DNA from 3 places in the Ancylobacter sp. SL191 genome. Region 2 is predicted to be linked to each of the others. Evidence: predicted binding sites of a transcription regulator. Region 2 holds the regulator's gene; each other region holds the start of a gene.

Region 1 (9,517 bases), 1.9 Mb from region 2:
CATGACGTCGTTAAGGGTGGCGGCGTCGCCCCCGAGGTTGGGCACCCGTTCCGTCCCCGCGCGTCCCGCACTCACCCCGTCATCCCCGGGCTTGACCCGGGGATCCATGACTTCAGCCGTGCGCGGCGAGCCAAGTCGTGGATGGCCGGGCCAAGCCCGGCCATGACGGCGTTAAGGGTGGCGGCGTCGCCCCCGAGGTTGGGTACCCGTTCCGTCCCCGCGCGTCCCGCCCTCACGCCGTCATCCCCGGGCTTGACCCGGGGATCCACGACTTGGGGCCGTGCGCAACGAGGAAGTCGTGGATGGCCGGGCCAAGCCCGGCCATGACGGTGTGCGGGGGGATGAGCGCGTCGGATGACGATCCCGGCTCTCCGGCTTCGCCGAGCCTGCCCTTGGGCTTGCCAAAGGCAAGACCCGAGGGGCCGGGATGACGGCATCTTTGTGAAGCGTCATCCCGGACGGCCGACAGGCCGATCCGGGATCGCGGGCCGCCTCACCCCGACATGACAATCACGCCATCCCGCCCCTAGGCGCGGGCGGGTCATCGTGGCTTCATATCGCGGGCCCAAGGGGAAACGGATTGGGTGGCCAAGGGGATGGGGATGTTCGGCGCGGATAAGGGACGGTCGGTCCAGGACTATATTGACGAGATGCCGGTGTGGGCCGATGGCACGCCGGTCGGCTCTACACCGATGACCGGCATGCAATGGCGGATCTGGTGGCTCGCCGCCTTCGGCAAATTCTTCGAGGGCATGGTGGTGTTCACCACCGCCGTCGCCCTGCCGCTGATTTCCGCCGAATTCGGTCTCGGCGCCACCGAGCACGGCGTCATCGGCGCGGCGAGCCTCGCCGGTATTCTGGTCGGCGCGCTGCTGCTGGGCGGGCTGTCCGACACGTTCGGGCGCAAGTTCATGTTCGTGGTCGAGATGATCCTGTTCATGATCTTTCTCGTCCTGCTGTCGGTGAGCCCGACCTATTTCTGGCTGGCAGTCTTCCTGTTCGGCGTCGGCGTGGCGCTGGGCTGCGACTATCCGACGGCGCATCTCATCATTTCGGAGAGCATTCCGAGCGCCAATCGCGGCCGGCTGGTGCTGGCGGCCTTCGGTTTCCAGGCGCTGGGGGCGCTGGCCGGTACGGCAGTCGGCTATGCGGTGCTGGTGAACGATCCGACCGTCTCCGCCTGGCGGCTGATGTATGCGGCGGTGATCCTGCCCGCCGCCATCGTCACCGTCGGGCGTTTCTTCATCACTGAATCCGCGCCCTGGCTGTTCGCGCAGGGGCGGACGATGGAGGCGGCGCACGAGACCGCCCGGCTGCTCTCTCGCGAGCCCGCCTATCCGCACCAGGTCGAGCTGGCGACGCCCGCCGCCGGGGCAGGGGCGTCAGGACACGGAGCCGGGGCCTCCGGCTGGCGCGAGCTGTTCACCCGCCGCAACCGGCGGGCGACGATCCTCGCTTCCGTGCCGTGGTTCATGCAGGATCTCAGCACCTATGGCATCGGGCTGTTCACCCCCACCATCCTCGCCGCCGCCTTCGGCCATGGCGGGCCGGTCACTCATGACGTGACCGACATCGTCGCCAGCCAGGTGCTGGCGGCCGAGGGCGCGGCGCTGATCGACACGCTGCTGATCGCCGGTATCTTCGCGGCGGTGCTGCTGGCCGACCGGGTGGGGCGCATTCCCTTGCAGATCATCGGCTTCATCGGCTGCGCCGCCGGCCTGCTGCTGGCCGCCATGTCGCATTACTATCCCGATCCCGGCCGCACCCTGCTGATCTTTGCCGGCTTCATGCTGTTCAACTTCATGACCAATGTCGGCCCGAACGCGCAGACCTATCTGATCGCCGGCGAGGTGTTTCCGACCCGCGTGCGCGGCAAGGGCGCGGGGCTGGCCGCCGCCACCGGCAAGATCGGCGCGGTGCTGACCGCGTTCCTGTTTCCCATCCTGCTGGCCGATATCGGCACCACCGCGCTGCTGATCGGCCTCGCCCTGACCTCCTTTGCCGGCGCGGCGATCACCTGGGCGTTCCGGGTGGAGACCATGGGCGCGGATCTCGAACGCCTGCACCAGCGCGCGGCGGACGATAGCCTCGACACGATCGCCGGTGCGGCGCGCGAGCCCGCCTGATCGCGCGCGCTGCAAACGAAAAGGGCGCAGCTTGCGCCGCGCCCTTTGTAATCGTCAGCCTTGCGGCGAACGAGTGTCGATCAGAAGTCCATGCCGCCACCAAAGCCGGGCTTGCCCGGCTTTGGTCTCAAGAAGTCAGCGTGGGCGAATGGGCTTCCTCAGAAGTCCATGCCGCCCATGCCGCCGCCCGAGACGTCGGCCTTGGCCGACGTCGGTTCTTGCGGGTGCCGGGCGGCTTCGGAGCTTCCTCAGAAGTCCATGCCGCCCATGCCGCCGCCCGGCATGGCCGGGGCCGCGGCGCCGGCCTTCTTGGGCAGCTCGGCGATCATCGCCTCGGTGGTGATGAGCAGCGAGGCGACCGAGGCGGCGTTCTGGATCGAGGAACGCAGAACCTTGGCCGGGTCGATGACGCCCGCCTTGAACATGTCGACATACTCGCCGGTCTGGGCGTTGAAGCCGTAGGCGTAGCTGTCCTTCTCGAGGATGCGGCCGACGATCAGCGAACCGTCCTCGCCGGCATTGCTGGCGATCTGACGGGCCGGGGCCTGAATGGCCTTGCGGACGATCTCGACGCCGGTCTTCTGGTCCGGGTTGGCGGTCACGACGCCCTCGAGCGCCTTGATCGCGCGCAGCAGGGCCACGCCGCCGCCCGGCAGGATGCCTTCCTCGACGGCCGCGCGGGTCGCGTGCAGCGCGTCGTCAACGCGGTCCTTCTTCTCCTTCACCTCGACCTCGGTCGCGCCGCCGACGCGGATCACCGCGACGCCGCCGGCGAGCTTGGCCAGACGCTCCTGCAGCTTCTCGCGGTCGTAGTCCGAGGTGGTCTCCTCGATCTGCGCCTTGATCTGCGCGACGCGGGCCTCGATGTCGGCCTTGGCGCCGGTGCCGTCGACGATCGTGGTGTTCTCCTTCTCGATCACCACCTTCTTGGCGCGGCCGAGCATGGCGAGGGTCACGCTGTCGAGCTTGATGCCGAGATCGTCGGAGATGGCGGTGCCGCCGGTGAGGACGGCGATGTCCTGCAGCATGGCCTTGCGGCGATCACCGAAGCCGGGAGCCTTGACGGCCGCGACCTTGAGGCCGCCGCGCAGCTTGTTGACGACGAGGGTGGCGAGCGCCTCGCCCTCGATGTCCTCGGCGATGATCAGCAGGGGCTTGGAGGTCTGCACCACGGCCTCGAGGACCGGGAGGAGCTCCTGCAGGCCCGAGAGCTTCTTCTCATGGATGAGGATGTAGGGATCCTCGAACTCCACGCGCATCTTCTCGGCGTTGGTGATGAAGTAGGGGGAGAGGTAGCCGCGGTCAAACTGCATGCCCTCGACGACGTCGAGCTCGGTCTCGGCGGTCTTGGCTTCCTCGACGGTGATGACACCCTCGTTGCCGACCTTCTGCATGGCCTCGGCGAGGTACTTGCCGATCTCGGAATCGCCATTGGCGGAGATGGTGCCGACCTGGGCGATCTCCTCGTTCGAGGTGACCTTCTTGGCGTTCTTCTTGAGATCGGCGACGATCGCCTCGACCGCGAGGTCGATGCCGCGCTTCAGATCCATCGGGTTCATGCCGGCGGCGACGGACTTGGCGCCTTCCTTCACGATGGCCTGGGCGAGCACGGTGGCGGTGGTGGTGCCGTCACCGGCGAGGTCGTTGGACTTCGAGGCCACTTCGCGCACCATCTGGGCGCCCATGTTCTCGAACTTGTCCTCGAGCTCGATCTCCTTGGCGACGGTGACGCCGTCCTTGGTGATGCGCGGGGCGCCGAAGGACTTCTCGATCACGACGTTACGGCCCTTGGGGCCGAGGGTCACCTTCACCGCATTGGCGAGGATGTCGACGCCGCGCAGCATCTTCTCGCGCGCGTCGCCCGCAAATTTCACTTCTTTGGCAGACATGTCTTTAACTCCGGTGATGCGTTACGACTTGCGTCGGGCGTTCGGGCGTCACGCCGCCTTCTTGGCGGAGGCGCTGTCGTCGATCACGCCGAGGATGTCGGACTCCTTCATGATCAGGTAGTCGACGCCGTCGATCTTGACCTCGGTGCCGGACCACTTGCCGAACAGCACGCGGTCGCCGGCCTTCACATCGAGCGCAACGAGCTTGCCGGCCTCGTCGCGGGCACCCGGGCCCACCGCAACCACCTCGCCCTGCGAGGGCTTTTCCTTGGCGGTGTCGGGGATGATGATGCCGCCCGCGGTCTTGGTTTCCGCATCGACGCGCTTGACCACCACACGGTCATGCAGGGGACGGAACTTCATCGGTTCTCTCCAGAAAAGCTTGAACGATCATCTGGTTTCATGGCGGCGGATCGGCCGGAACGGTGCCGATCACGCTACCGCGAGGACATCTAGGCGGGGGGCGGAGGGGGCGCAAGGGTATGGCACGAAAAATTTAGCAGTCCGATGAAGTGAGTGCCAAGTCGTCAGCGGCGTCGCTGTCAGCACTCTGTCATTCATGCTGCTAGTGCCCTGATATTAAACGTGAAACTCGATCTTTGGACTTGTTCGCGCAAGCCTCGTGCGCTCAACTCGGGACGTCAGCGAAAGGAGGTTCCGCATGGCATCTCGTGAAGCAGCCGCACCTGGCGTGCGTCCCGCATCGGCCGATTTCGTCCGGCAGCTCGCCGGTTATGGCCTAACCACCGCCCAGATCCTCTACCGCATGCCGGACCACCCGGCGCTGCTGCAGACCTATCTCTGGCAGCACTACGACCTTTATCCCCATTTCCCGGAGCTGAACCGCTTTCTCGACTTCTGGAAGCGCGAGCTGGAAGGGCCGCTGCACTCGGTCACCATTGCGCATTCAAGGCTGATCAAGCCGGCGGAACTGCGCACGGTCGACGGGGTGTTCCAGATGCACTGAGACACCCCGCCGGCCTGTGGCGCGCCTTACTGGGCGAGGAAGGGGAACGGCTCGCTGGGTGCGAAGCGGGCCGACGCCTCGCCGGAGAGGACCGGATGGGTCGAGAGGTCAAGGCGGGCCGGCTTGGCCCCAGCCGCGAGGTTCAGCTTGTCCAGGTCCACCCAGAAGATCGAGGGGCTGTAGGCCGACTCGAAATAATAGCGCTTCGCGCCAAGATCCCCGATCGAGCGCCAGATGGTGGCGGCGATGTTCGGCTTGCCGGGCGAGGCGAGGCCGAGCGGCACGGAGATGGAGCGGATCAGCGAGAAGGCGGAAGCCACGGCCAGGGGCTCCTCCTTCTGCTTCGGCGTGGCGTTGAGTGCCCAGCTCATGCGCACGAAGCGGTCGGCGGAGTTGATGGTGCCCGGCAGGAAGTCCAGCCCGTCAATGTTCTTCCAGTAGGTGCTGATGGCCAGTTGCTGGTCGAAGGGCGGCGAGTTGGTCATCACCGTGTATTTGGGGCTGTGATGGATCACGAGCTTGCCATCGACATATTCGAAGATGGCGCTGTCGCCGGTCTTGTCGGCCAGCGAGAGGTGGCCGGTCGCTTTGTTGCCGTCGGGCAGCACGGGCGCGACGATGGCGAAGGGCTCCTTCGAAAGGGCCTCGACCGCTTCGGCGACGGTGGCGAAATTGTCGAGCGCATATTGCGTCCAGGCGCCGACCGAGATCAGCTTCTTGCCCGACGCCTTCGCGTCGCCATAGTCGCTCTCCGCCAGATAGAGCGTATTGGCCATCAGGCCCGCCTCGTTCATGCCGTCGACGGTCGCCACATTGTAGAAGGAGGCGATCACCGAGCCGTATTTGGACGTCCAGGTGATCGACCCATCGCCCGCGCCGCCATTGCGCGCCATGCCGCGCGGGAAGGACCAAAGATCGGTTTCGGGATCCGCCATCCAGTCCATTGATCGACCGACGATGTAGCCGCCCGTTCCCGTCTCATAGACGAAGCGGGTGCAGGCCTCGGCCTGAAGATTGCTGAGCGCGAGCGCCGCACAGGCGGCGAGACCAAGACGATGAAAGCGTTTCACGAGACCTCTCCTCAAGGCTGCTTCGCGCCGACAGAACCCCGGCGACGGTAACACCGGTAGGGGTGAGGCGTTGCCTTTCCATGAAGAACGGCGTTTCACGTGGGGTGTGTGGCAGATGGATTTGGCGCATGTGCCCTCTCCTTGCCGCTTTCGCCGTGCTATGAGGGCGGCGGAACTGGGTGCCGTGGTGGTGTCCCAAGGCATGACTGAAGGCACCGGGCCGCCCATCGTGGATCATCGCTCGCCCCGCACCTCGGAGCTGCTCTCGGCGATCGTGACCGCCCATTCGGCGGAACGCATCGGCGTGGGCGAGATCGTGCATGCCCTGCGCAACCGCGCCTTCGGCCTGTCCATCCTGCTGCTCGGCCTGCCGAACTGCCTGCCCATGCCGCCGGGCATTCCGGTGATCTGCGGCGTGCTGTTGTGCCTCGTCGGCGTGCAGATGCTGCTGGGGCGTGACGAATTGTGGCTGCCGCGCTGGCTGGCGGCCCGCACCATTTCCCGCACGCTGCTGGAGAAGATCGTCCATGGCGCGCTGAAATGGATCCGCCGCTTCGAGGCCTATTCGCGCCCGCGGCTGGCCTATTTCTCCAGCGCCGCCGCGCGTCTCGTGCTGGGCGGCGTGGTGGTCGTGCTGGGCCTCCTGCTGATGCTGCCGATCCCGATCTTCGGCAATTTGCCGCCGGGTATCGCGGTGTGCATCCTCGGACTCGGCCTCGTCGAGCGCGACGGCGCCTTCATCGCCGCCGGCCTGGTCGCCAGCCTTGTCAGCCTCGGCGTGATGGGTCTTCTGAGCTGGCTGATCTTCCAGGGCGCGCTCGCCGTCATCTGAGAGTGTGTGAATAAACTCAGAGTTGCGTTTGGTAAAATGCAACCCTTATGATGATGCTTCCGCAATGACGGGGGGCGTCATGAGTGCGAAATCAACCGAGCCGTCGGCCGATCGAACAGCCATTAAGCGCCTGCCGCGCCGGCTCATCCTCTGCCTTGACGGCACCTGGAACGATCCCAACAGCGAGGACATCACCAACATCGTGCGGCTGCGCGACATGCTGCAGCCGGGCGTTACCGATGGCGTCGAGCAGCGCATCTATTATGACGAGGGCGTGGGCACCGGCGGAAGCAAGCTGAAGAGAAGCTTCGACGGCGCGACCGGCTCGGGCCTCGACGTCAATGTCCGCCAAGCCTACCGCTTCCTCAGCCAGTTCTACGCCCCCGGCGATGACATCTTCATTTTCGGCTTCTCGCGCGGTGCCTTCACCGCGCGCAGCCTTGCCGGCTATATCGGCGCGAGCGGGCTGCTCAAGGCCGAGAATTGCACGACGCAGAATGAACAGACGGTGTGGGAGCTCTACCGGACGCCGCCCAAGGACCGCTACCCGGCGGACACGGTATGGTTGCGCACGCTCACCCATGACGGCGTACGTATTCGCGGTCTCGGCGTTTTCGACACCGTGGGCTCGCTAGGTATCCCCGGAAGTGTCTTTCGGAGAAATCGCGAGCGCTACGAGTTTCACGACACGGCTCTATCCTCGATTATCGACGTGTCGCTGCATGCTGTGGCGATTGACGAGAAGCGGCGGTGGTACCCTCCCGCACTCTGGCAGGTGCCGCAGCATGCGGGATTCACGGCGGTCGAGCAGGTGTGGTTTCCGGGCGTGCATTCCGACATTGGCGGTGGCTATCAGGCCGGGGGTATCGGCGCTCTGACGTTGGCGTGGATGCTGAAACGGCTCGACGCGTTGACACCCGCGGGACATGGCCCCGTTTTTCGGCCGGGTGAGCTTGAGGCGTTGCAAGGCGAAGACAGCCCTGACATTCATGAGTCACGCAAGTCGCCATTATTTTTCATGGACCGCGACGATCCGACGTATCGCGTGATCGCCCAGCAACGCCCGCGTGGAGCCGGGGTGCGTGTCGCTGGCTTGCCGCCCCAGGCCCGCTCCATCGGTGAGCACATCCATCTCAGTGCGCTCGCCCGGCTGACCGACGGGAAAAACGAAGCGGGTGGCGCTTATGATCCGCCGAACCTGCGCGCCGCGCTGGAGGCGTTCTTCGCGCCGACCCACACGGTTCTGCCACGGCCAAAGATCGCGCTCGGCTTCGTCGGCAAGCAGAACCGCCCGCTCGACTGGATCGGCAATGCGGCCGATTTCGACGAATTGCGGGCGGCGCTGCCCCAGACGTATCGGGCGGAACTGGACAAGGCGCGCAACGTTTGGGCCGCGGCGGTGAAGACCGACAAGTCGTCCCGCACGGCAGCCGCAACGCCGGAGGCTGCGGCTGCCAAGGTGCAGAGCGCCACGGCGGAGACCGTTCGCTAGCCCCGCCCGACGAACGGCGCGTTGGTGGCCATGATGGTCATGGTCAGCACATTCGCGTCGAGCGGCAGGCTGGCCATATAGGCAACGGCGCGGCCGGCATGGACCGGGTCGAAGGTCGGCTCGACCATGATCTGGCCGTTGGGCTGAAGAATGCCGGTCTTCATCTTCACCGCCATGTCGGTGTCGGCATTGCCGATGTCGATCTGTCCGCAGGCGATGTTGTGCGCCCGGCCTTCCAGCGCGACCTGCTTGGTGAGGCCCGTGACCGCGTGCTTGGTGGCGGTATAGGGCGCGGTGAGCGGGCGCGGGGCGTGCGCCGAGATCGAGCCATTGTTGATGATGCGCCCGCCCTTGGGAGTCTGCGTCTTCATGAGGCGGATGGCGGCCTGGGTGCAGAGAAACACGCCGGTGAGGTTGACCGTCACCACGCGCTGCCAGTCCTCCAGCGGGATGTCCTCGATCGGCATGCCCGGCGACCAGCCGCCGGCATTGTTGAACAGCACGTCGAGGCGCTTGAAACGGCGGGCAATCTCGTCGAACAGCGCGCGCACCGAGGCCGCGTCCGCCACATCCGCGGCGATGGGGTGAGCCTTCCCGGAGGTGGCGGCAATGGTCGCCGCAACCGCCTCCAGCGGTTCCGTGCGGCGACCGGTCAGAACAACCTCAAAGCCGGATTCGGCGAGCGCGAGCGCGGCGGCCTTGCCGATGCCGGTGCCGGCGCCGGTGACGAGGGCGATACGGGGCGTGGTCATGTTTTTCCTCCCGAGGCGTCGAAATGTTCCCGGCATGGCGTCGCCGGCAAGGCCAGCAGCGGCTGGCGGGATGCGTCACGCCAGGGAACCCGCAAGAGCCCATGGCGTTATCAGCGCAGAAGATAAGTCGAATGCGGTGAAACGAGACAGCACCGCCGGTGAATTACTCAGTCGAGGAGAGCAATCATGCCCGGTATTCTTATGTGGCTCATCGGTATCCCGATTCCGATCATCATCCTGCTGTATCTGCTCACCTGACGGGTGCAGGACGATCATCAGCCGAAGGCCGCCGCTGCAACCCGCATCGGCGGCCTTTGCGCGTTGATGTCGGTCTAGCGATTGCGCCCATAGGGCGGGCGAGGGATCGAGGTGTGCGCGGCGCGCAGCGC
Region 2 (9,517 bases):
TGGATCGAGGGCGATGTGGTGAAGATCACCCCCGCCGATCCCACCCTGAAGATCCCGCATATGGGCTGGAACTCGCTCGAGCTCGCGCGGCCCCATCCCATCCTGACGGGCATCCCGACCGGGCCGCAGGGCCTCGACGCCTATTTCGTCCATTCCTACCACCTCACCGTGGCACGACCGGACGACCTCATCGCCACCAGCGACTATGCCGGCAAGATCACCGCGGTGGTCGGCCGCGACAACATCGCCGGCACGCAGTTCCATCCCGAGAAGAGCCAGCGCCTCGGCCTTGCCCTTCTCGCCAATTTCCTGAAGTGGGCGCCGTGATCCTCTTTCCCGCCATCGATCTCAAGGACGGCAAGTGCGTGCGCCTGCAGCAGGGCGACATGGCGCGCGCCACCATCTTCAACCATGACCCCGCCCAGCAGGCGGCGCAGTTCGAGGAGCAGGGCTTCCGCTATCTGCACATCGTCGATCTCGACGGCGCCTTCGCCGGCAAGGCGGTGAACGCGCAGGCGGTGGAGCGCATCCTCGAGACCATCGCCATGCCGGTGCAGCTCGGCGGTGGTATCCGCGATCTCGCGGCGGTGGAAGGCTGGCTGTCCAAGGGCATCACCCGCGTGATTCTCGGCACCGCCGCCGTGCGTGACCCCGCTTTCGTGAAGGAAGCCGCGCGCCTCCATCCCGGCCGCGTCGCGGTGGGCCTTGATGCCAAGGACGGGCGCGTCGCGGTGGAAGGCTGGGCCGAGACCTCCGACCTTACCGCGCTGGAGCTGGCCCAGCGTTTCGAGGATGCCGGCGTCTCTGCCATCATCTACACCGACATCGCCCGCGACGGCCTGCTCAAGGGCCTGAATCTCGACGCCACCATAGCGCTCGCCGAGGCGATCTCGATTCCCGTCATCGCCTCCGGTGGCCTCGCCTCGCTGGACGATGTGAAGGCGCTGCTGGAGCCGCGCGCGCGCAAGCTCGAAGGCGCCATTACCGGCCGCGCGCTCTATGATGGCCGGCTCGACCCGCGCGCCGCGCTGGCGCTGGTGGCGGGGCTTCCGGCATGAGCGACGCAAGGTCCAGCGGGGATTCCATGCTCAAGGTTCGCGTCATCCCCTGCCTCGACGTGAAGGACGGGCGCGTCGTCAAGGGCGTGAAGTTCGTCGATCTGCGCGACGCGGGCGATCCCGTGGAAGCCGCCAAGGCCTATGACGCGGCGGGCGCGGACGAGCTGTGCTTCCTCGACATCACCGCCAGCGTCGAGGCGCGCAGCACGCTGATCGATGTGGTGAGCCGCACCGCCGAGCAGTGCTTCATGCCCCTCACGGTTGGCGGCGGCGTGCGCACGGTGGAGGACATCCGGGCGCTCCTCAACGCCGGCGCCGACAAGGTGTCGATCAACACCGCTGCCGTGAACCGGCGCGAATTCGTGCGCGAGGCGGCGGAAAAATTCGGCGAGCAGTGCATTGTCGTCGCCATCGACGCCAAGAAGGTGTCGGCCGAGGGCGAGCCCGACCGCTGGGAGATCTTCACCCATGGCGGGCGCAACCGCACCGGCATCGACGCGGTGGAGTACGCGAAGGAAGTCGTGGCGCTCGGCGCCGGCGAAATCCTCCTCACCTCCATGGACCGCGACGGCACGGGCGAGGGCTTCGACCTGAAGCTGACCCGCGCCATCTCCGATGCCGTGCCGGTCCCGGTGATCGCCTCCGGCGGTGTCGGCACGCTCGACCATCTCGTTGACGGCATCCGCGAGGGCGGGGCGTCCGCCGTGCTCGCGGCCTCCATCTTCCATTTCGGCACCTTCACCATCGGTGCCGCCAAGCAGCGCCTGGCGCAGGCCGGTCTGCCGGTCCGCGATGCCGCGGGTTCCGAGGGTGAGCTATGACCGAGACGAGCCCGCGCGTGAGCCTCGAGGACCTCGCCGCCATTGTCGCGCAGCGCGCGGCGGCATCGACGGAAACGTCCTACACGCGCTCCCTTCTCGCCAAGGGCGTCGCCAAATGCGCGCAGAAGCTTGGCGAGGAAGCGGTCGAGACCGCGTTGGCGGCGGTATCGGGCGATACCAAAGCCGTCGTTTCCGAAGCGGCGGATCTTCTCTATCATCTCGCGGTTCTCTTGCAGGCGCGCGGCGTGCCACTGGACGACGTTTATGCGGAATTGGGTCGTCGGACCGGCCAGTCCGGGCTGGAAGAGAAGGCCTCCCGCCCGAAGGGCTGACGGCATGACGCCGGCGGCAGCCGGCGTTTCGTCCGCCTGCCGGCGCGGTATCACCGGGCGCTCCTTTCTGGTATACGGTCTACCAACGCCCGGCGGCAAAAATGTCCGGGTGAATGACCGGGAAACGCGCCAATGGACATGAAGCTCGACGAGGGGGGCCTGTCCCCCTTCCGCAATTTTTCGCGTGCCGAATGGGCAGCGCTGCGCGCCGACACGCCGCAGCCGCTGAAGCCCGAGGAAATCGTCCGGCTTCAGGGCCTCAATGACCGGCTGTCGATCGCCGAGATCGAGGAAATCTACCTGCCGCTCTCGCGCCTGCTGTCCATGTATGTGGGCGCCGCGCAGAAGCTGTTCCGCGCCATGCAGAAATTCCTCGGCCCGGAAGAGAACGGCAAGATGCCCTATATCATCGGTGTCGCCGGCTCGGTGGCGGTGGGCAAGTCCACCACCTCCCGCGTGCTGCAGGCGCTGCTGGCGCGTTGGCCGAACACGCCGAAGGTGGCCCTCGTCACCACCGATGGCTTCCTTCTGCCCAATGCCGTCCTCCAGGAAGAGGGGCTGATGGGCCGCAAGGGTTTCCCCGAAAGCTACGACCTGCCGGCGCTGCTGCACTTCCTGTCGGACATCAAGGCCGGCCGGCGCCCGGTGCGCGCGCCGCTCTACAGCCACTTCCATTATGACGTGAAGCCCAATGAGATGGTCGAGGTCGACCAGCCGGACATCCTGATCGTCGAGGGGCTGAACGTGCTGCAGACCAGTCGCCCGCCGAAGGATGGCAAGGGCATCCCCTTCGTCTCCGATTTCTTCGACTTCAAGATCTATATCGACGCCGACGAGGCGATCCTCGAGCGCTGGTATGTCCGGCGCTTCATGCGGCTGCGCGAGACCGCCTTCCGCGACCCGGCGGCCTATTTCCACCGTTATGCCGGTATTTCCGACGCCGAGGCCGATGCGACGGCGCGCGGCATCTGGCGCACCATCAACCTCGTAAATCTGCGCGACAACATCCTGCCGACCCGCCAGCGCGCCGACCTCATCCTGCGCAAGGGCGGCGACCACGAGGTCGAGGCGGTCGCGCTGAGGAAGCTCTAGCGTGGCGGCGCCGGTCGAGATCGCGCCCGGTTGCCTGTGGTGGGCCGGGTGGCTGGACCGGGGAGGGCAGGAGTCGCTGGCGGAGGAATTGCGGGAGATTCTCATCCGCGCGCCGCTGTTCACCCCCCGTATGCCGCGCACCGGGACGCCTTTTTCGGTGCGCATGTCCAATTGCGGACCGCTCGGCTGGGTCTCGGACGAGACCGGCTATCGCTACCAGCCGACGCATCCCGAGACCTTTGAGCCCTGGCCGGCCATGCCGGATGTACTCACCCGCACCTGGGCGGAACTCGCGCAAACGGCGCTCGCGCCCGAGGCCTGCCTGATCAACTGGTACGCCCCCGGCGCCCGCATGGGGCTGCATCAGGACCGCGACGAGCGCGAGTTTACCGCTCCGGTGCTGTCGCTTTCGCTAGGGGATACCGCGGTGTTCCGCATTGGTGGCACGTCGCGCAAGGATGCCACGCGCTCCATCCGCCTCGAATCGGGCGATGCGCTGGTGCTCTCTGGGCCGAGCCGCCTCGCCTTTCACGGTATTGATCGCGTTATCGCCGGCAGTTCGACCCTGCTGAAGCAGCCCGGCCGGATCAATCTGACGTTACGGCGCGTGAATCCGGGCGATGCCGGCGAGATTCCGCCGCCTTGACGCTCGAACAGGGATAAAAGCAACGTCATCCTCCCCAACCTCGCCTGCCCCGCCAAGACCGGGGCCGCGATCGGGCGGTCCGAGCCGCCATCAGCCGAAGGATACCGAATGCGCCGTCAGCTCTGCGCCCTTGCCGGAAGCCTGTTGCTTCTTCTCGCCCCCGTCGCGGCCATGGCTCAGGTCGTGTTTCCCAATCAGGGTCTGATCGGCATCGCCCCACCCCCCGGCATGAGCGAGATTCCCGGTGTCGCCGGCCTTGAGGACCGCGAGGCCAAGGCAGCGATCCTGATGCTGGAAATGCCTCCGGCCGCCTATGCCGACATCATCCGCACCTTCGAGCCCGAGGCCTTGCAGAGCAAGGGCGTGACCATCGAGCAGCGTCGCGATGTGGCGTTGCCCGGTGGCGAGAAGGGTCTGCTGCTCGTCGGTTTCCAGAGTGTCGGGCCGGTGGCGCTGAAGAAGTGGATCCTGCTGGTCGGTGGCAAGGATCTTACCGCCATGGTGACGGTCCAGTTCCCCGAGACGGCCTCCGCCAAATATCCCGACGCGGTGATCGAGGCGGCGCTGAAGACCGTGACCCTGCGCGTCCCGCCCAGCCAGGAGGAGCTTCTGGCCCGCCTGCCTTTCACCATCGGCAATCTTGAGGGCTATCGTGTGCTCAAGGTGCTGGGCGGCACCGCCGTGCTGCTCGCCAAGGTCAAGGGCGGCGAGGGCGCCGACAGCAAGGCCGTGGACGTCGCCGGCCAGCCCTTCTTCATCATTTCGGCCGCGCGCGGCGAGATACGCGAGGATGACCGCGAGAGCCTCGCCAAGCGGGCAATCTCGTCGGTGCCGGGCGTGAAGGAATTGCGGGTCGAGCGCGGTGGGCCGCTGCGTATCGGCGGACAGCCCGGCTTCGAGCTCGTGGGCAAGGCGTTCGACCAGCAGTCGGGCAAGCCGGTGAAGGTGGCACAATGGCTGCGTTTCGGCCGCACCGGCTATCTGCGCATGGTGGGCGTGGCGCCGGAAGCGATGTTCGGCACCGAGTTCGATGCCATGCGCGCCTTGCGCGACGGCATCGAACTGCGCTGATCGGGTATCAGCCCTCGCCGGCGGGGGCGGCCTTCGGGCCGCCCTTGGCAACGCCGACCATGGCCGGGCGCAACACGCGCCCGCCGATCGTGTAGCCGGGCTGCACCACCTGCACGACCGTGCCCGAGGGCACGTCCGGGTTCGGCACCTCGAACATGGCCTGATGCAGGTTCGGGTCGAACTTCGTGCCTTCCGCCTCGATGCGGGCGACGCCATGCTTGGTGAGGGCATGGTTCAGGGCGCGGGAGGTCAACTCGATGCCGTCGAGCAGGGTCTTCAGTGTGCCATCCGCCTGCTCGCGCGCCTGCGGATCGATGGTGCCGAGCGCGCGCTCGAAATCATCCGCCACGTTCAGCAGGTCGCGGGCAAAGCCGGTAATGCCATAGACCTTGGCGTCGGCGACCTCGCGCTCGGCGCGGCGGCGCACATTGTCGGCCTCGGCGAAGGCGCGCAGGAACTTGTCCTTCAAGCTCGCGACCTCGCCTTGAAGGCGCTCATTGTCGGCTGCGAGTTGGGCGGCGATATCTTCCGGCGCACCCGGCGCGTCGCTCGCCTCGGGAGGAACGCTCGCCAGGGTCTCGGGCTGTTCCGCCGGATTGCGGGTGTCTTCGCTCATCGGTACCTCGTCGGAAATGTCGGGCGGGCGCAGACAGGCGCCATCGTCGCCCGCCATATCGGGTTCCGGGCCGCAAAAATCAAGCCGCGTCAAACCCCGAACGGCTCAGCACGCGTCCCACAACCCGTGCCGTGAAATCGACCATCGGGACGATGCGGGCATAGTTGAGCCGTGTCGGGCCGATGACGCCGAGCACGCCGAGCACGCGGCCCTGCCCGTCGCGATAGGGCGCGACGATGGTCGAGGAGCCGGAGAGCGAGAACAGCTTGTTCTCCGAGCCGATGAAGATGCGCAGGCCCTGCGCCTCCTCGGCCCGGCCGAGCAAATCGACCACCTCCTGCTTGGATTCGAGGTCGTCGAACAGCAGGCGGATGCGCTCCAGATCCTCGATCGCCCGGAGATCGTGCAGCAGACGGGTCTGGCCGCGCACGATGAGCTGCCGGTCGGCCCGGTCGCCGCCGGACCAGCTCGCGAGCCCCGTTTCCACCAGGCGCGCGGTGAGTTCGTCGAGCTCGGCGCGCCGGGCGGCGAGGGTGCGCTCCACCTCGCTGCGCAGCTCGGCGAGGGTTCGCCCGCGCGTGCGGGCATTGAGGAAGTTCGTCGCCTCGACCAGCGCCGAGGAAGGCAGCCCGGCGGGCAGGGGCACGAGGCGGTTCTCGACCTCGCCGTCTTCCGACACCAGGATCAGCAGCGCCCGCGTCGGATCGAGCGGCACGAACTCGATATGCTTCAGCCGCCCGTCGCTCTTGGTGCTGGTCACCACGCCCGCGCCGCGGGTGAGGCCGGAGAGCAGGTTCGAGGCTTCCGCCAGCACCCCGTCCACCGTCTGCCCCTGCGCCGCCGCGCGCACCTGCGTCTCGATCGAGTTGCGCTCCTCCTCGGAGACGTCGCCGATCTCGAGCAGCGCATCGACGAAGAAGCGCAGCCCCAGCTCCGTCGGCAGGCGCCCGGCGCTGGTGTGGGGGGCGTAGATGAGCCCGGCCGCTTCCAGATCCGCCATGACATTGCGCACCGAGGCCGGCGACAGCGTCATCGGGATGAGGCGCGAAATATTGCGCGAGCCCGCCGGCTCGCCGGTGGCGAGATAGGTCTCGACGATCTGGCGGAAAATCTCCCGCGAGCGCTCGTCGAGACGGGCGAGCTGCGGGGCGGAAGCGGAGAGCAGGGAATCGAGGGCCATCGCGCTGCCTGTTGAGAGATGCGGACACCATATTTCGGCAATCGGCGCCGCCATTCAAGGCGCTGGGCCGAGATGGTGAGAGGGCCGGTCATTGCGCGGCCTGTCCCGCCCCCGTAAAAGGGCGCCACAACGCCAAGGAGAGTTTCCCATGCGCCCTTCCCGCCGCTCGTCCGACGAGATGCGTGCCGTCAGCTTCGAGCGCGGCGTGCTGCGTCACGCGGAAGGCTCCTGCCTCGTGAAGTTCGGCGAGACCCATGTGCTGGTCGCCGCCACGCTGGAAGAGCGCCTGCCGCCCTGGCTGAAGGGGCAGGGCCGGGGCTGGGTGACGGCCGAATACGGCATGCTGCCGCGCGCCACCCATGACCGCACCCGCCGCGAAGCCTCGACCGGAAAGCAGTCCGGCCGCACGCAGGAAATCCAGCGCCTGATCGGCCGCTCGCTGCGCGCCGTGGTGGACCTCGAAAAGCTCGGCGAGCGCCAGATAACCATCGACTGCGACGTGATCCAGGCCGATGGCGGCACGCGCACCGCCTCCATCACCGGCGCCTGGATCGCGCTGCATGACTGCCTGAGCTGGATGAAGTCGCGCAGCATGATCCCGACCATTCCGCTGCGCGATCATGTGGCGGCGGTGTCCTGCGGCATCGTCGATGGCGATCCGCGCCTCGATCTCGACTATGCGGAGGATTCGCAGGCCGATACGGACGTGAATTTCGTGATGACCGGCACCGGCGGCTTCGTCGAGGTGCAGGGCACGGCCGAGAAGACCCCCTTCACGGAAGATGAGTTCACCGCGATGCTCGGCCTCGCCCGCAAGGGCATCGGCAAGCTCGTCGATCTGCAGAAATTGGCGGTCGCCTGACCATGGAACCCCGTCCCCGTCGCCTCACCGGCCGCGTCGTCATCGCCACGCATAATTCCGGCAAGCTGGAAGAAATGCGCGGCCTGCTCGCGCCCTATGGCATTGAGTGTGTCTCGGCCGGCGATCTCAACCTGCCGGAGCCGGACGAGACGGGGCTCACTTTCAAGGAAAACGCCCGCATCAAGGCGATTTCCGCCGCCAATGCCACGGGATTGCCAGCCTTCGCCGACGATTCCGGCCTGTGCGTCGATGCGCTCGGCGGCGCGCCGGGTCTCTACACCGCCCGCTGGGCCGGGCCAGAAAAGGACTTCTACGCCGCGATGAGCCGGGTCGAGGACGAGCTGCGCGACGCCGGCGCCAATCTACCGGACATGCGCCGCGCCTATTTCATCTCGGCCCTTTGCCTCGCCTGGCCCGACGGGCATGTCGAGGATTTCGAGGGCGTGGTCGAGGGCACGCTGGTCTGGCCGCCGCGCGGACCCGCCGGCTTTGGCTATGACCCGATGTTCCAGCCGGACGGCCATGACCGCACCTTCGGCGAGATGAGCGGCGCCGAGAAGCATGGCCTGCCGCCGCTCGGCCGTGGCCTGTCGCACCGCGCCCGTGCCTTCATCTCGCTCGCGAAGGCCTGCCTCGGGGCGACGTTTGACTGAGACCGGGCAATCGCCGCCGCCGGTCGATCCCGGCTTCGGCGTCTATGTGCATTGGCCGTTCTGCAAGGCCAAATGCCCGTATTGCGACTTCAATTCGCATGTGCGCCATGCTCCGCCCGATCAGGCGCGCTTCGTCGCCGCTTTTCGCGCCGAGATCGCCCATATGCGCGCGGCGACCGGCCAGCGCCGCACGCAGAGTGTGTTCTTCGGCGGTGGGACGCCCTCGCTCATGGAGCCGTCGACCGTCGCGGCGATCCTTTCCGCCATCGATGCCGCCTGGCCGCTCGATGCGCGAGCCGAGGTAACGCTGGAGGCGAACCCCACCAGCGTCGAGGCCGGGCGTTTCCAGGGCTACCGGGCGGCGGGCGTCAACCGCGTCTCGCTTGGCGTGCAGGCGCTGGAGGATACGTCGCTCAAGGCGCTCGGCCGGATGCACACGGCGGATGAGGCGCTCAAGGCGGTGGCGGTGGCCCGCGCTGCCTTTGAGCGCGTGTCCTTCGATCTCATCTATGCCCGCCCGAACCAGACGCCGGAAGCCTGGAGCGCGGAACTCCGCCGGGCCATCAATGAGGGCTGCGAGCATCTCTCGCTCTATCAGCTCACCATCGAGGAAGGCACGCCCTTCGCCGCGCTCCATGCGGCCGGCAAGCTGACCATTCCCGACGGCGATCTCGCCCGCGCCTTGTGGGACGCGACGCAGGAGACCACCACGGCGGCCGGGCTGCCGGCCTATGAGATTTCCAACCACGCCCGGCTTGGCGCGGAGAGCCGGCACAATCTGCTCTATTGGCGCTATGGCGAATATGCCGGCGTCGGCCCCGGCGCGCATGGGCGGATCGACACGCCGGAGGGGCGGCTCGCCACCTCCACCCTGCGCGGCCCCGAGGACTGGGCGGCCCGCGTCGAGGCGCAGGGCCATGCCATCGTCAGCGAAGAAGCACTGTCCTTGCCCGAGCAGGCGGACGAATTGTTGCTGATGGGGCTGCGCCTTAAGGAAGGCATCGACCGCCAGCGCTATGCGCGCCTTGCCGGGCGCGATCTCGATCCCGCCCGCGTTGCGGCGCTGGTCGAGGAGGGCATGGTCGAGGACATGCCGGGCGACCGGCTGCGCGTGACGCCGCTCGGCTTTCCCGTGCTCGACGCCATCGTCGCCGATCTCGCGGCGTGACTAGCTCGCCTGCGCGAA
Region 3 (9,517 bases), 1.2 Mb from region 2:
CGGCGGGAGCACGGGAGGCGGAGCGACGGGGGCAGGGGGCGGCGGGACAGGCGTTGGCGCCACGCTCGCGGGAGCCATCACCGGCGGCAAGGGCGGGAGCGCTGGTGTCCCGGTCGGCAGAGCGCGGCGGCCCTTGACAATGCCATAGCCGCGCATGCCCTCGCCGCGCACCGGGGCGCCGCCAAGCTCGACATCCAGCGCGTCGCCGCGCGGGGTGCGCAGCAGGACGGGCAGGCGGGTGAAGCTGCGGCCTTCGAGAATGGCGCGGTGGGCTTCGATGGCGCCGAGCAAGCTCCAGTCGCGGCCGATCAGGTTGTCCGCCGGCTGCTCCAGCGCCTCGGCCAGACGGGCATCGAGCTGGGTGAAGCGCGCCTGAAGGTCGGTGCGCCAGGTGAAGCGCAGCGGCGCGGGGGCGGCCTCCGGCGTGGGCGGTGCGGCCGGGGCCTCCGCCTCTGGGGAAGGGGTGTGGCGGCCGGCGGGGGCGGCGTCGAGAGAGATCATCAGCAGGGCGCGGGCGGAGCCGGCCGCGAGGAGCGAGCAGGCGAGCGTTGTGGGCGTGAGCCGACCGGCGAGGCGCAGGCGCTCCAGCCGCGCCGGGCGGCCGGGGCGCAGCGTCGCGGCGATGCGGGCGGCGGCGGCGCTCACCTCGTCCGGCGGCGGCAGACGCCCGAGCAAAGCGCGCCCGCCGGCATTGGCGGCGATAAGCGAGCCGTCGAGGCGCAGCAGCACGGCCGGGGCGGGCGCGGCAAGGCTCGCGGCGGCGAGCGCGCGCAAGGCGGCGTCCGCGCCAGCGGCCGAAGAAGGATGCCCGTCCGTCGGTATGCTCATAACCGCCCGAGTCGTGTCCCCAAGGGACATTGAAGGAAGCAGGCGCGCGTCCGGCGGACAGGCGCCCTTCCGCAAAGGATAATGCGCCCCCCGCCACGGCGCCACGCCGGCGGGCAAGACCACGCGCACCTTCGTACTTTCCGGTTAACCGGACGCCACCGATCCCGGTTAACCAGCCGTTGCACCGGACGGGGCTTTCGCGGCCGAATTTTGTTGCGCGGAGGCTGCAGCTCAATACTTTAGTCGTAGGCAGCAACGCGAATGGACCGCCCACAGGTTGCCGCTAGGATGATGGCTGCGACGCGCAGGAGAATGCACGATGGCCAATGGCCCGAAGCTGGACGTGCCGCCGGAACTTCGCAACATCGCCGAGCAGGGCGTCGATCAGGCCCGCGCGGCGATCGATGGCTTCATCAGCGCCGCGCACAAGGCGCTGGACGATGCCGGCCGGCAGGTCGATGTCGCCCATGACAGCGCGCGCGATATGGGGCGCACGACGCTGAAATTCGCCGAGGACAACATCGCGGCCGGCTTCGACTTCGCGGCCCGGCTTGCCCGCGCCTCCAGCGTCGAGGAGTGGTCGCGGCTGCACGCCGACTATGTGAAAGAGCAGGCCGAGCGCCTGACCGAGCAGGCGAAGCTCCTGGGCTCGCAGGCGGCAGCGACGGCGCCCGGCGCCGCGCCGGCGTCACCCAAGCCCGGCGCGTCCAAGGCCAAGAGCACCTGATCCTGATCGCGCGTCGGGCAGGCGACCTTCCCCTGCGTTCCGGCCCGTATGTGCCGTAACGTCAGTGTGTGCGCATTTTGGCGCCAGAGCGCAAAAAAATCGGCCAAACGGGCTTGATTGTGCATTGCAATATGATATTGCATTGCACAATTAGAGTGTGCGACTTGGGTGGGCTCCTCGGGATGCCGCGTCGGCCAAGTCGAAGGCGGTCGCAGCCATGCGCGGATGCGCTGGCCGCCTTGTTTGTCACGACCCGCGAACGCGAGGAGAAAAATCATGGTTGACGCCACCACCGTTCCGCCGTCAGCGAAGAAGACTGCCAAGGCGGCCACCGCCGCTTTTGAATCCGCCCTGCCGAAGATCGACCTGGCCAATCTCGAAGTGCCGGCCGTGGTTCGCGAAATGGCGGAGAAGAGCGTCCAAACCGCTCGTGAGGCGTATGAGAAGATGAAGACCAACGCTGAAGAGACCACCGACCTGCTCGAGGACACCTACACCACCGCGTCCAAGGGCGTGGCCGAGTACAATGCGGTGGCGCTCGAGTCGCTGCGCGCCAATGTGAACGCGGCCTTCGACTATGTCGGCGCGCTGCTCGGCACCAAGAGCGTGTCCGAGGCTGTCGAGCTCTCGACCGGCCACATGCGCAAGCAGTTCGACGTTCTCTCGGCGCAGGCCAAGGAACTCTCGACGATCGCCCAGAAGGTTGCCGCCGAGACCGCCGAGCCGATCAAGGCCTCGGTCGAGAAGTCGATCAAGAAAGCCTCCTGAGCCCCGGTCCGCCGGAACGCTGATACCAACTCGCAAAGCCCGGTCCGCCACGGCCGGGCTTTTTGCGTGAATGGCGCCTCGTTGCCGCTGCGTCGTCCCTATTTTCGCCGCAGCAGGCGGCTTGACACCCCACCCGGCGCTACCTATCTCCGCACCGGCTTTGGCACTCGGAACGAAAGAGTGCTAAAGCCATTCCAACGGCGCCAACGGCGGCGCCAGAGCGGAAGATCCGAGGAGCGCCAGATGGCCAAGCTGAAGTTTCGTCCCCTGCATGATCGTATCGTGGTGAAGCGCCTCGATGCGGAAGAGAAGACCGCAGGCGGCATCATCATCCCCGACAGCGCCAAGGAAAAGCCCTCCCAGGGCGAAGTCATCGCCGTCGGCCCGGGCGCCCGCGACGAGGCCGGCAAGCTCGTCCCGCTCGACGTGAAGTCCGGCGACAAGGTGCTGTTCGGCAAGTGGTCCGGCACCGAAGTGAAGATCGACGGTCAGGACGTCCTGATCATGAAGGAATCCGACATTCTCGGCATCGTCGGCTGAGGCGTCGCCTCGCCTGACGAACCGACCCTGATGTCCCGTGCCGTGATGCCGCCCTTCGGGCGCCGCGCCGGGACTGATCCTCTTTCCAAGGAGTAGGCCTGATGGCTGCCAAGGACGTAAAATTCGGGAGCGATGCGCGCGACAAGATGCTGCGCGGCGTCGACATCCTCGCCAATGCCGTGAAGGTGACGCTCGGCCCGAAGGGCCGCAACGTCGTCATCGACAAGAGCTTCGGCGCCCCGCGCATCACCAAGGACGGCGTCACCGTCGCCAAGGAGATCGAGCTCGAGGACAAGTTCGAGAACATGGGCGCCCAGATGGTGCGCGAAGTGGCCTCGAAGACCAACGACCTCGCCGGTGACGGCACCACCACCGCGACCGTGCTGGCCCAGTCGATCGTCCGCGAGGGCGCCAAGTCCGTGGCCGCTGGCATGAACCCGATGGACCTCAAGCGCGGCATCGACCTCGCCGTGATCGAGGCCATCAAGGACATCCAGAAGCGCGCCAAGAAGGTGAAGAACACTGAGGAAATCGCTCAGGTCGGCACCATCTCGGCCAATGGCGATGCCACGATCGGCGAGATGATCGCCGGCGCGATGCAGAAGGTCGGCAACGAGGGTGTCATCACCGTCGAGGAAGCCAAGACCGCCGAGACCGAGCTCGACGTCGTCGAGGGCATGCAGTTCGACCGCGGCTACCTCTCGCCGTACTTCGTGACCAATCCCGAGAAGATGACGGTGGATCTCGAAGATCCGTACCTGCTCATTTTCGACAAGAAGCTCTCGGGCCTTCAGGCGATCCTGCCGGTTCTCGAAGCCGTGGTGCAGTCGGGCAAGCCGCTCGTCATCATCGCCGAGGACGTCGAGGGCGAGGCCCTGGCCACGCTCGTCGTCAACAAGCTGCGCGGCGGCCTCAAGGTCGCGGCCGTCAAGGCCCCCGGCTTCGGTGATCGCCGCAAGGCCATGCTCGAGGATATCGCCATCCTCTCGGGCGGTCAGGTGATCTCGGAAGAGCTCGGCATCAAGCTTGAGAGCGTCACGCTCGCCATGCTCGGCCGCGCCAAGAAGGTCGTGATCGAGAAGGAAAAGACCACGATCGTCGACGGCGCCGGCAAGAAGAAGGACATCGAGGGCCGCGTCGCCCAGATCAAGCAGCAGATCGAGGAGACCTCCTCGGACTACGACCGTGAGAAGCTCCAAGAGCGTCTGGCCAAGCTCGCCGGCGGCGTCGCGGTGATCCGCGTCGGCGGCGCGACCGAGGTCGAGGTCAAGGAAAAGAAGGACCGCATCGACGACGCCCTCAACGCCACCCGCGCGGCGGTCGAGGAAGGCATCGTCCCCGGCGGCGGCATTGCCCTGCTGCGCGCCAAGAAGGCGGTCGAGAAGATCACCTCCGACAACCCGGACATCACCGCCGGCATCAAGATCGTGCTGCGCGCGCTTGAGGCCCCGATCCGTCAGATCGCCGAGAATTCCGGCGTGGAAGGCTCGATCGTGGTCGGCAAGGTGCAGGAGTCGAAGGACCAGAACTTCGGCTTCAACGCCCAGACCGAGCAGTTCGTCGACATGATCGCCTCCGGCATCGTCGATCCGGCCAAGGTCGTGCGTACCGCCCTGCAGGACGCCGCCTCGATCGCCGGCCTGCTGATCACCACCGAAGCCATGGTTGCCGACCTGCCTAAGTCCGGCGGCGGCGCCCCGTCCATGCCGGGCGGCGGTGGCATGGGCGGCATGGACTTCTGAGGACGTCCATAAAGCCGCCCGGCTTCCTGACGCGAACCCCAAGTCGGCAACAGCCGACTTGGGCGGGCGGCGGTGGCATGGGCGGCATGGACTTCTGAGGACGTCGATAAAGCCGCCCGGCTTCCTGACGCGAACCCCAAGTCGGCAACAGCCGACTTGGGCGGGCGGCGGTGGCATGGGCGGCATGGACTTCTGATCGAAGCCCACCAGCACAGCCTGTGACAAGAATGAAGGGCGTCGCGCGAGCGGCGCCCTTTTTCGTTGCGGCGCGATGATACCGCTCCCGGACTTCTGATGTGCCCCGGCGTCGTCGCCGGGCCATGCTGCGCGCCGTATCGTCCAACAGCAGGCGGGAGGGCAGCTTGGACCAGCGCATCATCGATCTCTATGACCGCTTCACGCATGGCCAGCTCGATCGACGCGAGTTCATGGAGCGGCTCGCGACACTGGCCGGCTCGGTCGCGGCGGCCAGCGCACTGCTGCCGGCGCTGATGAACGACTATGCCCGCGCCGCCATTGTCGAGGACAATGATCCCCGGCTTGAGATCACCATGGCGAGCTATGAGTCCGGCGGCGCGACGGTCAAAGGATACCTCGTGCGGGCCAGGCGCGTGGCGGCCAAGCGGCCGGGCGTGATCGTCATCCATGAGAATCGCGGTCTGAACCCGCACATCAAGGACGTGACGCGGCGCATGGCGCTTGCCGGCTATCTCGCCTTCGGCGTCGATTTCCTTTCCGTCGATGGCGGCACGCCGGAGAATGAGGATCGCGGGCGCGAGATGATCGCCGCGCTGGACCGCCCGACCACGGTGATGCGCGCGGTGGATGCCGTGACCTTTCTCGCCGCGCATCCGGATTCGACGGGCGCCGTCGGGGCCGTTGGCTTCTGCTGGGGCGGGGCGATGTTGAATTTGCTGGCGGAGGCGAGCCCCGAGTTGAAGGCGGGCGTTGCCTATTACGGCATGCAGCCGCCGCTTGAGCGCGTGGCGGACATCAAGGCCGCGCTCCTGCTGCACTATGCAGGGCTCGACAACCGCATCAATGAGGGCATTCCGGCCTATGAGGACGCGCTGAAGAAGGCTGGCACGGACTACACGATCTATGTCTATGAGGGCGCGAACCATGCCTTCAACAACGACACCAGCCCGACCCGCTTCGATCCCGCCGCCGCCGAGCTCGCCTGGGGCCGCACGCTCGACTTTTTCGCCAAGCACCTCGGCGCCCCGCCGCCGGTGGAGACGTGACGTCGGCGGAGACCTGAGGCGGGATCAGATCGGCGGCAGATTCAGCCAGTCCGCGGCGGCGCTGAGGCCGAGATCCACGGCGAGCGCGGCCAGGATCATGCCCATGACGCGGCTGATGATCGAGGCGCCGCCGCGCCCGATCAGCCGGCCGAGCGGGCCGGCGGCCAGCATGATGAGCAGCGTAATCAGCAGCACGATGCTGAACACGACGATGGTCAGCGCCCGGTCGGGGAAATTGTGCCGGGCATTGTCGGTCAGCACCACCGCCGCCAGCATGGCGCCCGGGCTGGCGATGGAGGGGATCGCCAGCGGGTAGATGGCGATCTCCATCGGGCTGGTCTCGGCTGGGGTCTGCGCGTCGGTGTGGCTCTTGCCATGGATCATGGTGAGCGCGAACAGGAAAAGGACGATAGCACCGGCGATCTGGAAGGAATGGATGGAGACATCCATCGCCCGCAGCAGCCAGTGGCCGGCCATGGCGAAGAAAACCAGCACGCCGAAGGAGACCAGTGTCGACAGCACCGCCGCCTTGCGCCGTGAGGCGGCGTCGAGCGTGGCGGTCACGGCAAGGAAGACCGGCAGCGTGCCGAGGGGATCGATCACCACCCAGAGGGTGACGAATTCCTCGATACGCTCCGAGATGTTCATGGGCTTCTCCCCGCCGATGACGGCAGGCTTAGGCGCATTCCCGCACCTTGCCAATGGTGCCGTTGCGTCTGTCGTGCGCCGGCGGCATGGTGCGCGCGCTCCCCGTTCCGGGGGCATGAGTCGTGCCGGTATCACGGGATCCGATGGCTGCGAGACCTAGGGCGGAGCCCCGCCGTAAACCTGATTTTGCCCATGAGCGCGCCGCCTGGGCGGCTGGCGAGGTGCCGGTGGCCGGCGCCGACGAGGTCGGGCGCGGGCCGCTTGCCGGGCCGGTGGTCGCCTGCGCCGTCGTGCTCGATCCCGAGCGCGTGCCGGAAGGTCTCGACGATTCCAAGCGCCTGACGCTGGCCCAGCGCGAGAAGCTGTTCGAGGTGATCTGCGCCACTGCCGAAGTGTCGCTTGCCTTCGCCCCGCCCGTGCGGATCGACACCCACAATATCCGGCAGGCGACGCTCTGGGCGTTGGCGCGGGCGACCGCCGGCCTGCCGCGCCGGCCGCGTCTCGTGCTGGTCGATGGCAATGATATACCGCCGGTGAATTGCGTGGCCCGCGCCATCATCGGCGGGGACGGGCTCGTCGCCTCCATCGCCGCCGCCTCCATCGTCGCCAAGGTCACGCGCGACCGGCTGATGGCCTCGCTCGGCGTCGCCCATCCCGGCTATGGCTTCGAGCGGCACATGGGCTATGGCACCCCGGAGCATCAGGCCGCGCTGGCCTCGCTCGGCGTGTGCCGGCATCATCGCACCTCCTTCGCGCCGATCCGCGCGCGGATGACGCCGGCGGAGTGATCGCCCGCCGGCGGGAGGTTTGGCGGGCAGCTAGTGGTAGCTCTCGCCCTCGCGCACCTTGCCGCGGAACAGCCAGTACACGAAGGCGACATAGCCCAGCACGATCGGCAGCATGAAGATGGTGCCGATCAGCATGAAGATCTGGCTGGCGGGGGCGGCGGCGGTCTCCCACACCGTCAGGCTCGGCGGGATGAGATAGGGGAAGATCGAGATCCCGATGCCGAGATAGCCGAGCAGAAACAGGCCGATGACGCCGAAGAACGGCCGGTTCTCGCGCCCTTCCTCCAGCCAGCGCCAGACAAACCAGGCGAGCAGCAGCGTCAGCAGCGGCACGGGGGCGAGGTAGAACAGGTTCGGCGTGGTGAACCAGCGGTCGGCGATGCGCGGGAAGGCGATCGGCGTCCACAGGCTGACAATGGCCATGAACACCAGCACGGTCGGCAGCAGCAGCTTGGCGTGGCCGCGGGCATGGCGGGCGGCGGCGCCCTCGGTCTTCATGATGATCCAGGTGCTGCCGATCAGCGCGTAGCCGGCGACGACGCCGAGCCCGCAGAACAGGGCGAAGGGCGTCGCCCAGTCGAGCGGGCCGCCGGCAAAGGCGTTGTTCTCGACCTTGATGCCCTGCACGAAGCCGCCGAGCAGCACGCCCTGAAAGAAGGCCGCGAGCGTCGAGCCGCCGGCGAAGGCGATGTTCCAGATGAAGCGGCTGGTATCGGCCACATGGCGGAACTCGAAGGCCACGCCGCGGAACACCAGCGCCAGCAGCATGAAGATGACCGGCAGATAAAGCGCCGGCATCACAATGGAGTAGGCGAGGGGGAAGGCGACCAGCAGCCCGCCGCCGCCGAGGATCAACCAGGTTTCGTTGCCGTCCCAGAACGGGGCGACGGAGCTCATCATCTGGTCCTTTTCCACGTCGCTCCGGGCGAAGGGAAAGAGGATGCCGATGCCGAGATCGAACCCGTCCAGCACCACATACATGGCGATGGCGACCGCCAGCAGCAGCGACCAGATGACGGGCAGGTACCAGACCATTCCGACGCTCATATCCATGGCTCATTCCCCCGGGGCGTTGATGGCGGCACGGGTCGCCTCGTGGGCCGAGGCGAGGGGGCGGCTGGGCATGCCCTCATTGGGCGCGTCCACCGCTTCGTCCTTCGGTCCGCGGGCGATGAGGCGGTTGATGTAGTAGATGCCGCCGGAGAACACGACGGCATAGACCACGACGAACAGAGCGAGCGTGGTCGCTACCGCCCAGCCGGCGACGGGCGAGATGGCGTCTACCGTGCGCAGGATGCCCGTGGCGACCCAGGGCTGCCGGCCGACCTCCGTCACGAACCAGCCCGACAGCACGGCGATGAAGCCGAGTGGCCAGACGAACTGCACCGGCGCCAGATACCAGTCGGTCTCGAACAGCCGCCGGCGCCAGAGCAGCCAGGCGCCGCACCAGCCGATGCAGATCATAAGTATCCCGATACCGACCATGATGCGGAAGGCGAAGAACGGGATCACCACGGGCGGGCGGTCGTTCGGGGCGTATTCCTTCAGGCCCGGAAAGGTGCCCTCCCAGCTATGGGTGAGCAGCAGGCTGCCGAGATGCGGGATGGCGATCTGGTAATCATTGCGTTCGGCCGCCTCATTGGGAATGGCGAACAGCACCAGCGGGATGCCGTTCTCGCCCGGCACATTCTCCCAATGCGCCTCCAGCGCCGCGATCTTGGCCGGCTGGTGCTCCAGCGTGTTGAGCCCATGGGAATCGCCGATATAGGCCTGCATGGGGGCGAAGATGGCGATGAGGCCGATGGCCATGCGCATCATGGTGCGCCCGTCTTCGCCGAAGCGGCCCTGATAGACATAGCGTGCGCCCACCGCGAGCACCACGAAGGCGGTGGTGAGGTAGCAGGCGGTCAGCATATGGGCGAAGCGGTAGGGGAAGCTGGGGTTGAAGATGATGGCCAGCCAGTCCACCGGATGGGCGATGCCGTCGATCACCTCATGGCCCGCCGGGGTCTGCATCCAGCTATTGGCGGAGAGGATCCAGAAGGCGGAGAGCGAGGTGCCGAGCGCCACCATGATGCAGGCGAAGACGTGCAGCCCGCGCGGCACCTTGTTCCAGCCGAACAGCATGATGCCGAGGAAGGTCGCCTCCAGGAAGAAGGCGGTCAGCACTTCATAGCCGATCAGCGGGCCGATGACGTTGCCGACGACGCGGGAGAAATGGCTCCAATTCGT

What was found. Region 2 encodes HrcA, which represses chaperone genes, less so after heat shock. Its sites were predicted from a motif close to GTTAGCACTCNCNNNNNGNGAGTGCTAAC; they were not measured.
Region 1: groES (co-chaperone GroES) is a predicted target of HrcA. The motif match lies at 4,511-4,539, and genes of this name have one in related genera.
Region 3: groES (co-chaperone GroES) is a predicted target of HrcA. The motif match lies at 2,483-2,511, and genes of this name have one in related genera.

What each region holds. Positions count from the first base shown of each region.
Region 1 is NZ_CP113056.1:2,944,031-2,953,547, forward strand. Features, by position in the region: gene OU996_RS13415 (MFS transporter) at 603-2,126, shown strand; gene groL (chaperonin GroEL) at 2,375-4,015, opposite strand; gene groES (co-chaperone GroES) at 4,064-4,378, opposite strand; gene OU996_RS13430 (usg protein) at 4,677-4,982, shown strand; gene OU996_RS13435 (linear amide C-N hydrolase) at 5,009-6,052, opposite strand; gene OU996_RS13440 (exopolysaccharide biosynthesis protein) at 6,255-6,884, shown strand; gene OU996_RS13445 (DUF2235 domain-containing protein) at 6,964-8,376, shown strand; gene OU996_RS13450 (SDR family oxidoreductase) at 8,373-9,128, opposite strand; gene OU996_RS13455 (peptidase) at 9,461-9,517, opposite strand, start outside.
Region 2 is NZ_CP113056.1:1,039,016-1,048,532, reverse strand. Features, by position in the region: gene hisH (imidazole glycerol phosphate synthase subunit HisH) at 1-327, shown strand, start outside; gene hisA (1-(5-phosphoribosyl)-5-[(5-phosphoribosylamino)methylideneamino]imidazole-4-carboxamide isomerase) at 324-1,058, shown strand; gene hisF (imidazole glycerol phosphate synthase subunit HisF) at 1,085-1,879, shown strand; gene OU996_RS04680 (phosphoribosyl-ATP diphosphatase) at 1,876-2,211, shown strand; gene coaA (type I pantothenate kinase) at 2,344-3,303, shown strand; gene OU996_RS04670 (alpha-ketoglutarate-dependent dioxygenase AlkB family protein) at 3,305-3,949, shown strand; gene OU996_RS04665 (hypothetical protein) at 4,058-5,020, shown strand; gene grpE (nucleotide exchange factor GrpE) at 5,028-5,636, opposite strand; gene hrcA (heat-inducible transcriptional repressor HrcA) at 5,716-6,816, opposite strand; gene rph (ribonuclease PH) at 6,965-7,678, shown strand; gene rdgB (RdgB/HAM1 family non-canonical purine NTP pyrophosphatase) at 7,681-8,331, shown strand; gene hemW (radical SAM family heme chaperone HemW) at 8,324-9,499, shown strand; gene OU996_RS04635 (penicillin-binding protein activator) at 9,500-9,517, opposite strand, start outside.
Region 3 is NZ_CP113056.1:4,474,185-4,483,701, reverse strand. Features, by position in the region: gene OU996_RS20570 (ATP-binding protein) at 1-828, opposite strand, end outside; gene OU996_RS20565 (phasin family protein) at 1,148-1,555, shown strand; gene OU996_RS20560 (phasin) at 1,832-2,323, shown strand; gene groES (co-chaperone GroES) at 2,567-2,863, shown strand; gene groL (chaperonin GroEL) at 2,965-4,605, shown strand; gene OU996_RS20545 (dienelactone hydrolase family protein) at 4,926-5,849, shown strand; gene OU996_RS20540 (MarC family protein) at 5,874-6,497, opposite strand; gene OU996_RS20535 (ribonuclease HII) at 6,641-7,285, shown strand; gene cydB (cytochrome d ubiquinol oxidase subunit II) at 7,316-8,338, opposite strand; gene OU996_RS20525 (cytochrome ubiquinol oxidase subunit I) at 8,342-9,517, opposite strand, start outside.